3 regions of the Paraglaciecola sp. L3A3 genome follow, and region 1 is predicted to be linked to each of the others. Evidence: predicted binding sites of a transcription regulator. Region 1 holds the regulator's gene; each other region holds the start of a gene.
What was found. Region 1 encodes LexA, which represses DNA repair genes until DNA is damaged. Its sites were predicted from a motif close to TACTGTATNNNNATACAGTA; they were not measured.
Positions count from the first base shown of each region.

Region 2: a site for LexA is predicted at 1,772-1,791, ahead of recN (DNA repair protein RecN). Genes of this name have one in related genera too.
Region 3: a site for LexA is predicted at 1,537-1,556, ahead of recG (ATP-dependent DNA helicase RecG). Genes of this name have one in related genera too.

Region 1 covers NZ_CP047023.1:5,100,068-5,103,359, reverse strand. Annotated here, with positions in the region: gene plsB (glycerol-3-phosphate 1-O-acyltransferase PlsB) at 1-226, opposite strand, end outside; gene GQR87_RS21305 (sorbosone dehydrogenase family protein) at 549-1,649, shown strand; gene lexA (transcriptional repressor LexA) at 1,853-2,476, shown strand; gene coxB (cytochrome c oxidase subunit II) at 2,877-3,292, shown strand, end outside.
Region 2 covers NZ_CP047023.1:2,829,209-2,832,500, forward strand. Annotated here, with positions in the region: gene nagZ (beta-N-acetylhexosaminidase) at 1-647, opposite strand, end outside; gene nadK (NAD(+) kinase) at 820-1,695, shown strand; gene recN (DNA repair protein RecN) at 1,804-3,292, shown strand, end outside.
Region 3 covers NZ_CP047023.1:298,441-301,732, reverse strand. Annotated here, with positions in the region: gene recG (ATP-dependent DNA helicase RecG) at 1-1,440, opposite strand, end outside; gene GQR87_RS01225 (peroxiredoxin-like family protein) at 1,632-2,261, opposite strand; gene GQR87_RS01220 (family 16 glycoside hydrolase) at 2,455-3,292, shown strand, end outside.

The DNA.
Region 1 (3,292 bases):
CAGCTATATCGACTTGAGCTGTAGGTTTAGGTAAACCAAGGCTTGCCGCGGATATTTTTAGTGCTAGCTGGTCAGTCACTGAGTGGGTTCTAAGTAAATAAACGATTGGTTTAGATTTATCTATGCCTAGTTCAGTTTCTAAATCTGCTGGGATACTTTTGACCTTTACTAGCCATTTGATGGGAATGGTTACCATTGCAAATAGCAATCTATTCACCCTTTTCATACTACCGACCTTACTGTTCTTGATTACTTGCGAAGGATAACATAGGGAACGACATCTATAACCTGAACTCTGGATAAATTGTGTTCATCTGTAGCATTTTTGAACGTTTGACAGCCTTGCTTTTGGCCAAGGTACAAAAATGCTTAAAGTATTTCTTAAAGCCACACTACTCTTTTATTTTCTAGTTAGCTTATCACTTTCGAAACTTATGGGGTCACACTGAACCCAGCTAATTAATTATTTCTAAAATCAATAATGGTTATTAATTTTTATTTTACTTTGTAGTATGTTGAATGTTGACAATAAAAGTGAATGGATAACCATGAAATTGATAATATTTTTTACACTGTGTGCTTTAAATTGCTTAATCACAGTGCAAGCAGTAAAACTAAAAACTATTTACCAAGGCTTTAAACAGCCTGTAGAAATTAAATTTTTGCCTGGATCTAGTACTGAGTTATTACTGGGCGAAAAAGAAGGCCAATTGAACTTTGTTGATCTACAACACAAGACTAAATATCAAGTTCATATGTTTGATGTGGAGTCTGCTGTAGAAATGGGGTTATTAGGTGTGACATTTGCTCCTCAGTTTAACCAAAACCAATATATTTTTGTTAATTATAACCCAGAGCAAGGTGAAGACAGAACACGTGTATCTCGTTTTGTTATGGTCAAAAATAAAGATAAGCAATATCGGTTAGAAAATGAAAAAGTACTGATTGAAATTGACCAACCTCGTCAGAATCATAACGGAGGTCAAGTAGCTTTTGGCCCTGATGGTTATTTGTATATAGGTATGGGAGATGGTGGCGGTGCTGGCGATCCAGATGGCCATGGCCAGAATACAAACACCTTATTAGGTAACATGTTACGCCTCGATATTAATACAAAAGATGACGTGCCTTATGTTGTTCCAAGTGATAACCCTTTTGTGGATAAAGACGGTTTTAAGCCAGAAATTTGGGCTTATGGTATAAGAAACCCTTGGCGTTTCTCGTTTGCTGACGATGTGTTAATTGTGGCTGATGTAGGGCAAAGTAAAGTAGAAGAAGTATCTGTGGTCAAAAAAGGCCAAAATATGGGCTGGAATATCATGGAAGGCGACTTGTGCTTTAAACCTGAAAAAGGCTGTAATCAAAAGGGATTAACTTTGCCTAAGATTACTTATCCACGAACAGAAGGTATGTCCATAACCGGTGGTTTTGTATACACAGGTAAATTAATGACTGAGTTATACAATCATTACATCTATGCCGATTTTATTCTGGGTGGTGTGTGGGCCAGCAAATTTCCTGAACTTTCCGCACCAATCAAATTATTTGATGCTAAAGGTATAAACCTATCCACTTTTGCGTTAGATGCTGATGGTGAAATCTACTCTGCCGACTTTGCCAGCGGTGATTTGTACCAGTTGGTACCCTAGTGGTTAATTTTGAAATAGCGTGCTTACTTTGGTAAGCACTGTTAATTAATCGTTCTCATTTTTTCAAGCTGCTTATTTTTTATTAAAAAAAATAGCTAGAACACTTTTAATTTCAATTTAAATAAGGCCTTCAAAAAACAAAGTTTGAGATCTAGCAATAACTGTTTATACTAACAATAACTGTATAGAAAAACAGGCTGTTTATGCGTCCACTAACTGCGAGACAAGAAGAAGTACTTCAACTAATCAAAACGACTATGTTGGATACTGGAATGCCCCCCACACGTGCAGAAATTGCCCGTGAATTAGGCTTTAAATCGGCTAATGCTGCTGAGGAACATTTAAAGGCTTTAGCTCGTAAAGGGGTAATTGAAATATTGCCCGGTACCTCTAGAGGTATTAAGTTAAATACACCTTTAGAAGATCAACTAGAAGATTTAGGTTTACCGTTAATTGGTCAAGTGGCTGCTGGTGAACCTATTTTGGCTCAAGAACATGTTGAAGGTCATTACAAAGTTGATCCTAGTTTGTTCAAACCTAGTGCCGATTTTTTACTTCGTGTAAACGGCATGAGTATGAAAGATATTGGTATTTTAGATGGTGATCTATTAGCCGTTCATCGCACCACAGATGTACACAATGGCCAAGTAGTAGTTGCACGGGTAGACGAAGATGTGACAGTTAAGCGCTTAGAAAGAAAAGGCCGCGAAGTGTTATTACATGCAGAGAATGCAGACTTTTCGCCTATCAAAGTCGATCTTGCTACCCAACCTTTTAATATTGAAGGTATTGCAGTGGGAGTGATCCGCAACGCAGACTGGATGTAATTCTATTCCTTGGTAATTCATTTTTTTGAGCGCAGCAATTTTTGCTGCGTTTTTGTTTTTTATCTAGTTTTCATTTCTCTTATTTAGTTTTTATCTCAACTGTTTCTGTACTTTTAGTAAAACAAATATTCATAAATTATAAATTTTTATACAAAAGTGTTTAAAAAACCATCAATTGATTGTAATTTAAACAAAAAGGCTAGACGTACCCCCCTTAAATAAGTAATCCTTAGTAATTAGTGTAACAAATTGATAACAATGAATTTTCCCTTGGTTAACTTTTTGTTGCTTGCTTTGAGTGTTAAGAAGTCGTAATTGGTCTTTTTTTACTAAAAAATAATAGAATGTATTTGCCACATAGAGGTGCCGAGTGAAAAAAACTTTGTCTAAAACTGGAGCCATGCTGTCTGTTTTATTAGCTAGCCCAGTGTTTGCTGAAAGCAAAAATCATATCGAACAATACAAGTTGAACATGACACAAGGTGCGACTGAGATCAGTGCTGAAGTATATGATATGCATATGCTGATGTTTATTATATGTGTTGTGATTGGTGCTGGCGTGTTCATCGCCATGTTCATATCTATATATTTCCATAGAAAATCTAGAGGGGCCAAGCCAGCCCACTTCCACGAAAATGTAAAAGTGGAAATTGCTTGGACAGTTATCCCTTTCATTATTTTGGTTGGAATGGCCGTGCCAGCTCGAAATTTATTAATCGATATGGAAGATGCTAGTGAGCCTGATGTAACTGTGTTGGTCACAGGTTCCCAGTGGAAATGGCATTATAAGTATATGGACAGCGAAGTTGAATTTTA
Region 2 (3,292 bases), 2.3 Mb from region 1:
TCAGGGTAAATAACATGGGCTGGCATCACTGCATCTAACAAGCCTTGTTGATGAATAGCGGCAAAAATTGCCATATCGTGTTCAAAAATGTCTTGGCGAGTGCGTTTATCTACTGGCATAGCAATATGGGAATCTTCTAAGACATTACCGTGACCTGGAAAATGTTTACCAGTGGCCTTCATACCGGCTTGGTGCATTCCTTTTATAAAATGACTAGCCAATTTAATAATTTGTGCTGGTTGCTGATGAAAACTTCTATCGCCTATAACTTCTGATACGCCATGAATGTCGAGCACGGGGGCAAAACTAATATCTATATCAAAAGCCTGTAATTCTGCTGCCATTAACCAACCTAAATGTTGACAGACATCTTCATCTTTCAGGTCATAATAGTCCGATTTTATTGCTATATCACCCATAGCAGGTATTTTACTAAAACCTTGTCGAAAACGCTGAACTCGCCCTCCTTCATGGTCTGTAGCAATGATCACATCATTACGCGTTACCATGCGAATGTGTTTTACTAAATCGGCCAACTGTTTTTGGTCATAATAATTTCGGCTAAATAAAATTAAGCCTCCGACAAGTGGATGGTCTAACTTATCTATTTCCTCCAATGACAGTTCATAACCTGCAATGTCTAACATTATTGGCCCCATCAATCCTTTCCTATTTATAATAATTATTGAACGACTATAAAAAGAATCCATTCTTGCAGTCAATGAAAACTTAAAGAATGCACTAAATACACAGAAAGAAATGACTTTCATTACATGCAATGGGTATACTTCTGCCCATATCGCTATATATCGTAATTCTATGAAATTTAATACTGTTGGTTTAATCGGCAAACAAGCACATGCAGATGCTAATCTTAGCTTTAAAGCATTAATCGTTTATCTCACTAAACGCGGCTGCAGGGTGTTAGTTGAAGAACGCACCGCAAAAAAATTAGACTCTCAAGGTTTTGAAGCCGCTGATATTCACACTATTGGCAAACAAGCAGACTTAGCTATTGTTGTGGGTGGGGATGGCAATATGTTAGGCGCCGCTCGGATTTTAGCTGAATACAATGTGGCTGTAGTAGGTATTAACCGGGGGAACTTAGGCTTTCTGACCGACATTAATCCCGATGATATAGAACCTCAATTAGATAGTATTTTTGATGAAAATTATCAAATAGAAGAAAGGTTTTTATTAACCGTCGAAGTCTATCGCCAAGGAGAATTACAAAGCCATGATACCGCGGTCAACGAAGTAGTTATACACCATGGGAAAGTAGCTCACATGATGGAGTTTGAAGTCTATTTAGACAACCATTTTGTTTTTAGCCAACGTTCTGATGGATTAATAGTCGCCACGCCTACAGGTTCTACTGCTTATTCCTTATCAGGTGGTGGCCCAATTCTTACTCCAACCTTAGATGCGTTAACTTTAGTACCAATGTTCCCTCATACTTTAAGTAGTCGCCCTATAGTGGTAGATGCCAACAGTATAGTAAAATTAAAAGTTTCTCCTGATAATTCAGACAACTTACAAGTGAGTTGTGACAGCCATATAGTATTAACTGTACTACCAGGCGACCAAGTTATTATCAGTAAAAACCCAGCTAAACTTACTCTAATACACCCTGAAAACTACAACTATTTCAATGTATTAAGAACAAAACTTGGTTGGGGTAGTAAACTTTATTAAGCCAAGTTCCTGAACAAAGTTTAAACTTTTTTATTTGAATGCTAGACACAACCCCAAAGCATGGTTATATTTACACCACTGTATAATTAAACAGGTATAGGTATTACTATGCTAACTCACCTTTCCATTCGAAACTTTGCGGTTGTAAAAACACTAGATATTGAATTTAATCTTGGTATGACAGCCGTCACCGGCGAAACAGGTGCGGGAAAATCCATATCTGTGGACGCCTTGGGATTGTGCTTAGGTGACAGAGCTGATAGTGGAATGGTCAGAACTGGCGCAGAAAAAGCTGAAGTAAGTGCGAGTTTTGATATTTCTAAACTGCCTGCGGCCTTAAGTTGGCTAGAACAGCATGAATTGGCTGATGACCATGATGTACTCATTAGACGAGTGATCTCTTCTGAGGGACGTTCTAAGGCATTTATTAATGGCACACCTGTACCTTTGCAACAACTTAAAAGTTTAGGTTTTTATTTACTCAGTATTCATGGCCAACATGCCCATCAACAAATTCTTAAAAATGACCACCAACTTCACTTACTCGATCAATATGCTGAACATCAAAAATTAATCAATTCGGTCAGTGAACATTACCAAACTTTACGGAACCAACAAAAACAATATCAAGCCTTACTAGAAGGTCAGCAACAAAGAGATGATCGTAGCCAGTTACTGTCTTACCAAATTGTTGAGTTAGACGAATTTGCGTTAGCAGAAGGTGAATTTATAGAATTAGAGTTAGAACATAAAAAATTAAGTCATAGCCAAACCCTTCTAGAACAAAGTCAAATTAGTTTTCATCAACTATATGAGGCAGAAGAGTTTAATGCCCTGTCTGCGGTGCAAAATAGCCTAGACAGATTAACTGAATTGCAACAGCACGATGCCAGTTTAACCCCGATTGTTACTATGCTAACTGAAGCTAGCATTCAAATTGAAGAAGCGTCAACTGAACTCAGAGCGTATACCGAACAGCTTGAAATTGATCCTATGCGTATGCAAAACGTCGAAGCTCGTTACTCCCAAGCCCTAGACTTAGCAAGAAAACATAATGTACAGCCTGAAACTTTATATGACTTACACCAAGAGTTAAGCCAAGAATATCAAGACTTAGTGCAAGATGACTCTTTATTAGATGGCTTGAAAGAACAATTACAAGTGCTTGAAACCGAGTATCGTGCTGTCGCCCAAAAATTAAATATCTCTAGACAAAAAGCGGCAAAATCCTTTGCTAAACAAGTTGAACAACATATCCATAAAATGAATATGGCTGATGCTGAATTTACTATTACAGTGAAACACGATGAATTTGGCACGCCACATAAATTAGGCTTAGATCACATTAGTTTTATGGTTTCCACCAACAAAGGTCAAGCCCAAGATAAATTAGAGAAAGTAGTATCAGGCGGGGAATTATCTCGAATTGGCTTAGCGATTCAAGTTATCAGTTCTAGTAACAATCAAGTAGCCACTATGATTTTTGATGAGGTTGATAGTGGGATCAGTGGTTCAACCGCTTCTGTAGTAGGAGAATTATTAAGAAAATTAGGCACATCGACTCAGGTTATTTGTGTTACTCACTTGCCCCAAGTCG
Region 3 (3,292 bases), 510 kb from region 1:
TTGTTCAATACTGGCATTCCGTACCCGTTCAATCACTTCATCGCGCCTAGTGTCGGGCAATACTACGGTTTTAACTGGGGTTCTACCGGGCGGTAATTCATCTATTATCGATGTATTTAGATCGGCATAAGCCGTCATGGCTAATGTGCGCGGAATAGGCGTAGCTGTCATAATTAATTGATGGGGAAACGCCCCTTGAGATTCACCTTTTTCACGTAATGCTAAACGTTGATGCACACCAAACCTATGCTGCTCGTCGACTATCACTAAAGCTAAGTTATGAAACTCAACAGTTTCTTGGAAAATCGCATGGGTACCAATCAGCATTTTAATCTCACCGGACTGCAAGTCGGTGAGCACTTGCTGTCGTGCTTTGCCTTTTAGTTTTCCGCCTAACCATCCTACATCAATACCTAAGGGTTCGAACCATTGGCGAAAGTTATTGGCATGTTGTTCGGCCAATAACTCTGTGGGAGCCATTAGCCCCACCTGATAACCGCTGGCTATGGCAGATAATGCAGCCATTGCTGCAACTAAGGTTTTACCCGAACCTACGTCACCTTGCACCAGCCGCATCATAGGATAGTTTTGCTGCATATCTTGTTGAATATCAGCAGTTACCCTATGTTGTGCACCTGTGGGTTTAAAAGGCAAATTAGCTAAAAACTGCTGTAAAATGGGTGCCCCAGCAGGAATAGGATAAGAGGCTTGTTTTTGACTTTGTTGGCGCACTTTTAACACACTTAAATGATGGGCTAATAATTCTTCTATCACCAATCGTTGCTGTGCAGGGTGTTTGCCTTCTTCAAACAGCGCTAAAGTCACATCGGGTGGTGGCCTATGCACTAATATCAAGGCTTCTACTAAACCTAATTGATGTTGATACAATCCCTCAGGTAACAATTCAGCCAAACCACCTTGCTTCAGTAACTTTAACGCTTGCTCGGTAAGATTGCGTAAGGTGAGTTGTTTAATCCCTTCAGTGGCCGGATACACTGGGGTCAATGACTCTTGCATAGTTTGCGGTTTATCAAGATCAATGGTTTTATATTCTGGATGCATGATCTCAAGACCGTATTTACCTGCCTTAATTTCACCAAAACAACGGATAGTAGTGCCTATTTCTAGATTGTTTTTTTGCGCGGCGGTAAAATGAAAAAAACGTAAAGTGACTGTACCCGTGCCATCACTGATACGCACAATTAACATACGTTTACGGCCAAACTGCACATCACAAGAGGTGACTTCGCCTTGAATACTAGTGTGTAAATGGGGTTGTAAATCGGCTATAGGGTAGATACGGGTGCGATCTTCATAACGCATAGGCAAGTGAAACAATAAGTCTTGCACAGAGGAAATTGACAGCTTCAAAAAGTTTTCAGCCACCCTACTACCCACACCTTTTAGTTCGGTAACAGGGGTTTGAGCTAAACCTTTCATCGGCGACTATTCAGCACAAAAGATAAAAAATTACAGGCCATAAACTTAATAAACCAACATATCAAATGTAGGCAGGTCACTTAACAACAAGTGAATGCCTGTTTAAATATACAATAGATACATCATCGAAGAATTAACTAAATGAATCAAGTAATTATCGGTTTCGAGCAGTAAAAATCCCAATTCTGAGTTTACAAAGACAGTTTAGCCGCTTGATACAATAACTCAGGAGAAATTCTAGTTTTGGTATCTGGGTTGACATAGTTAAATTTCACTACCCCTTTTTGATCCAGAATAAACACTGCAGGCGCAGGCAATACCGCTGTTCCAGAAGATTTTTCACTGTTGAGAACTATGTCCCATTTAGTTTTCATCTTGTTTCTTTGTTCGTTTTCAACATAGTAACCAATACCAAAACCACCAATAGCTTGTAATTCTGCATCAGAATAGAGTTTCACTGTAAACTTAGTTTGTAGTTTTTGTGCTTGTAACTGAGCTGGAGTTTCTGGGGAAATGGCCAAAATTTGGTACCCCAATTTGTCTAGCTGACCTTCTATATCTTTAAGCCCTGCAAGTTGACGATTACAGTAAGGACACCAACCACCACGATAAAAAACAAGTATTGTCGGTTTGTCCATGGTTAACGCTTTAAGACTAACGGGGTCACCTTCAACATTTAATAATGTAGCTTTGGGTGCGACTTGACCATTTAGTAAGGGGGTAACATTTTGCACTGAATCTGCAATTTTTGTTCGATCTAAGGCAAAACTCGAAAATGAAATAAAAGCTGCAACGCAAACAAGTAAAGATAGTTTTTTCATAAGGCTCTCCTGAAATTATTGATAAGAATGGAATACACAATCGGTTGATCCTAACGCAATTTTAATTACTCCGCTGATTTACAGACCCATGTTAATCACAATTAATTTCGTTTTGCTGAATACGTATGCAAGTGCCTATCCCCTAGAGAAACCTCAGCGTATGATAAAAATCGGTTATTTAAGGGTCATCTGTATGTTTAATAATTTAAAATCGAGCACTATATCTAAGTGGTCATTGATAGTTTTCAGCTCTGTTGCGGGTCTAGCCTGTAATCCCCAGCAAACCAGCTCATCTAGTGAATTCACTGAACCAAGTTTACTAGCAATGCGCTCTACCTTAGATGGTGAAACTCGCATTATTAGCTTAAAACTCGGTAATGACATCACAGCGGCCTATGATACTAAAAGTTCCAAATTATTTAAATTATGGCAAGGAGAGACCAACCTCACTGGTGCTGTATTTGATCAAAAACATGGTCCACAACCTAAAACATCAGGACAAACATTTGTAGAAAATGGTCAAGCTGAATGGTCGGCAGGATCGGGTACAGTTAGTTATCATGGCCATCAAATTAATGACCAAGATGTCAGTTTGTTGTATCAAGCTAAAGGCACTTTAAATGGCAAAGCCTGGCAAGCTGATATTAGCGAAACACCCAGCGCCAGCAATCAAAATGGCCAACTGGTGTTCGTTCGACATTTTCGAATCAGCGGACTCCCAGACAAACTAAACCTGCAGCTACAACATCTATACCAGCCTATTGATACTAAGCTTGCAGGGCCAATAAAATACGATAAGGTAAATCAAACATTAAGCCTGCAAAATGGTGAATCACATTTTACTGCCACTTATTCTCCATTAGAAAAATCAAAGCAAGCAGAACAAAACTCTGCAGAAAAGATTCATCCCGGCTTAGCACTTATTCAAAATAGCGATTGTGCAGCTTGCCATAACGCAGAAGTTAAAACTGTGGGCCCAGCCTATTCGGCTATTGCTCAAAGATATGCCACTATCAGCGGTGCTAAAGACA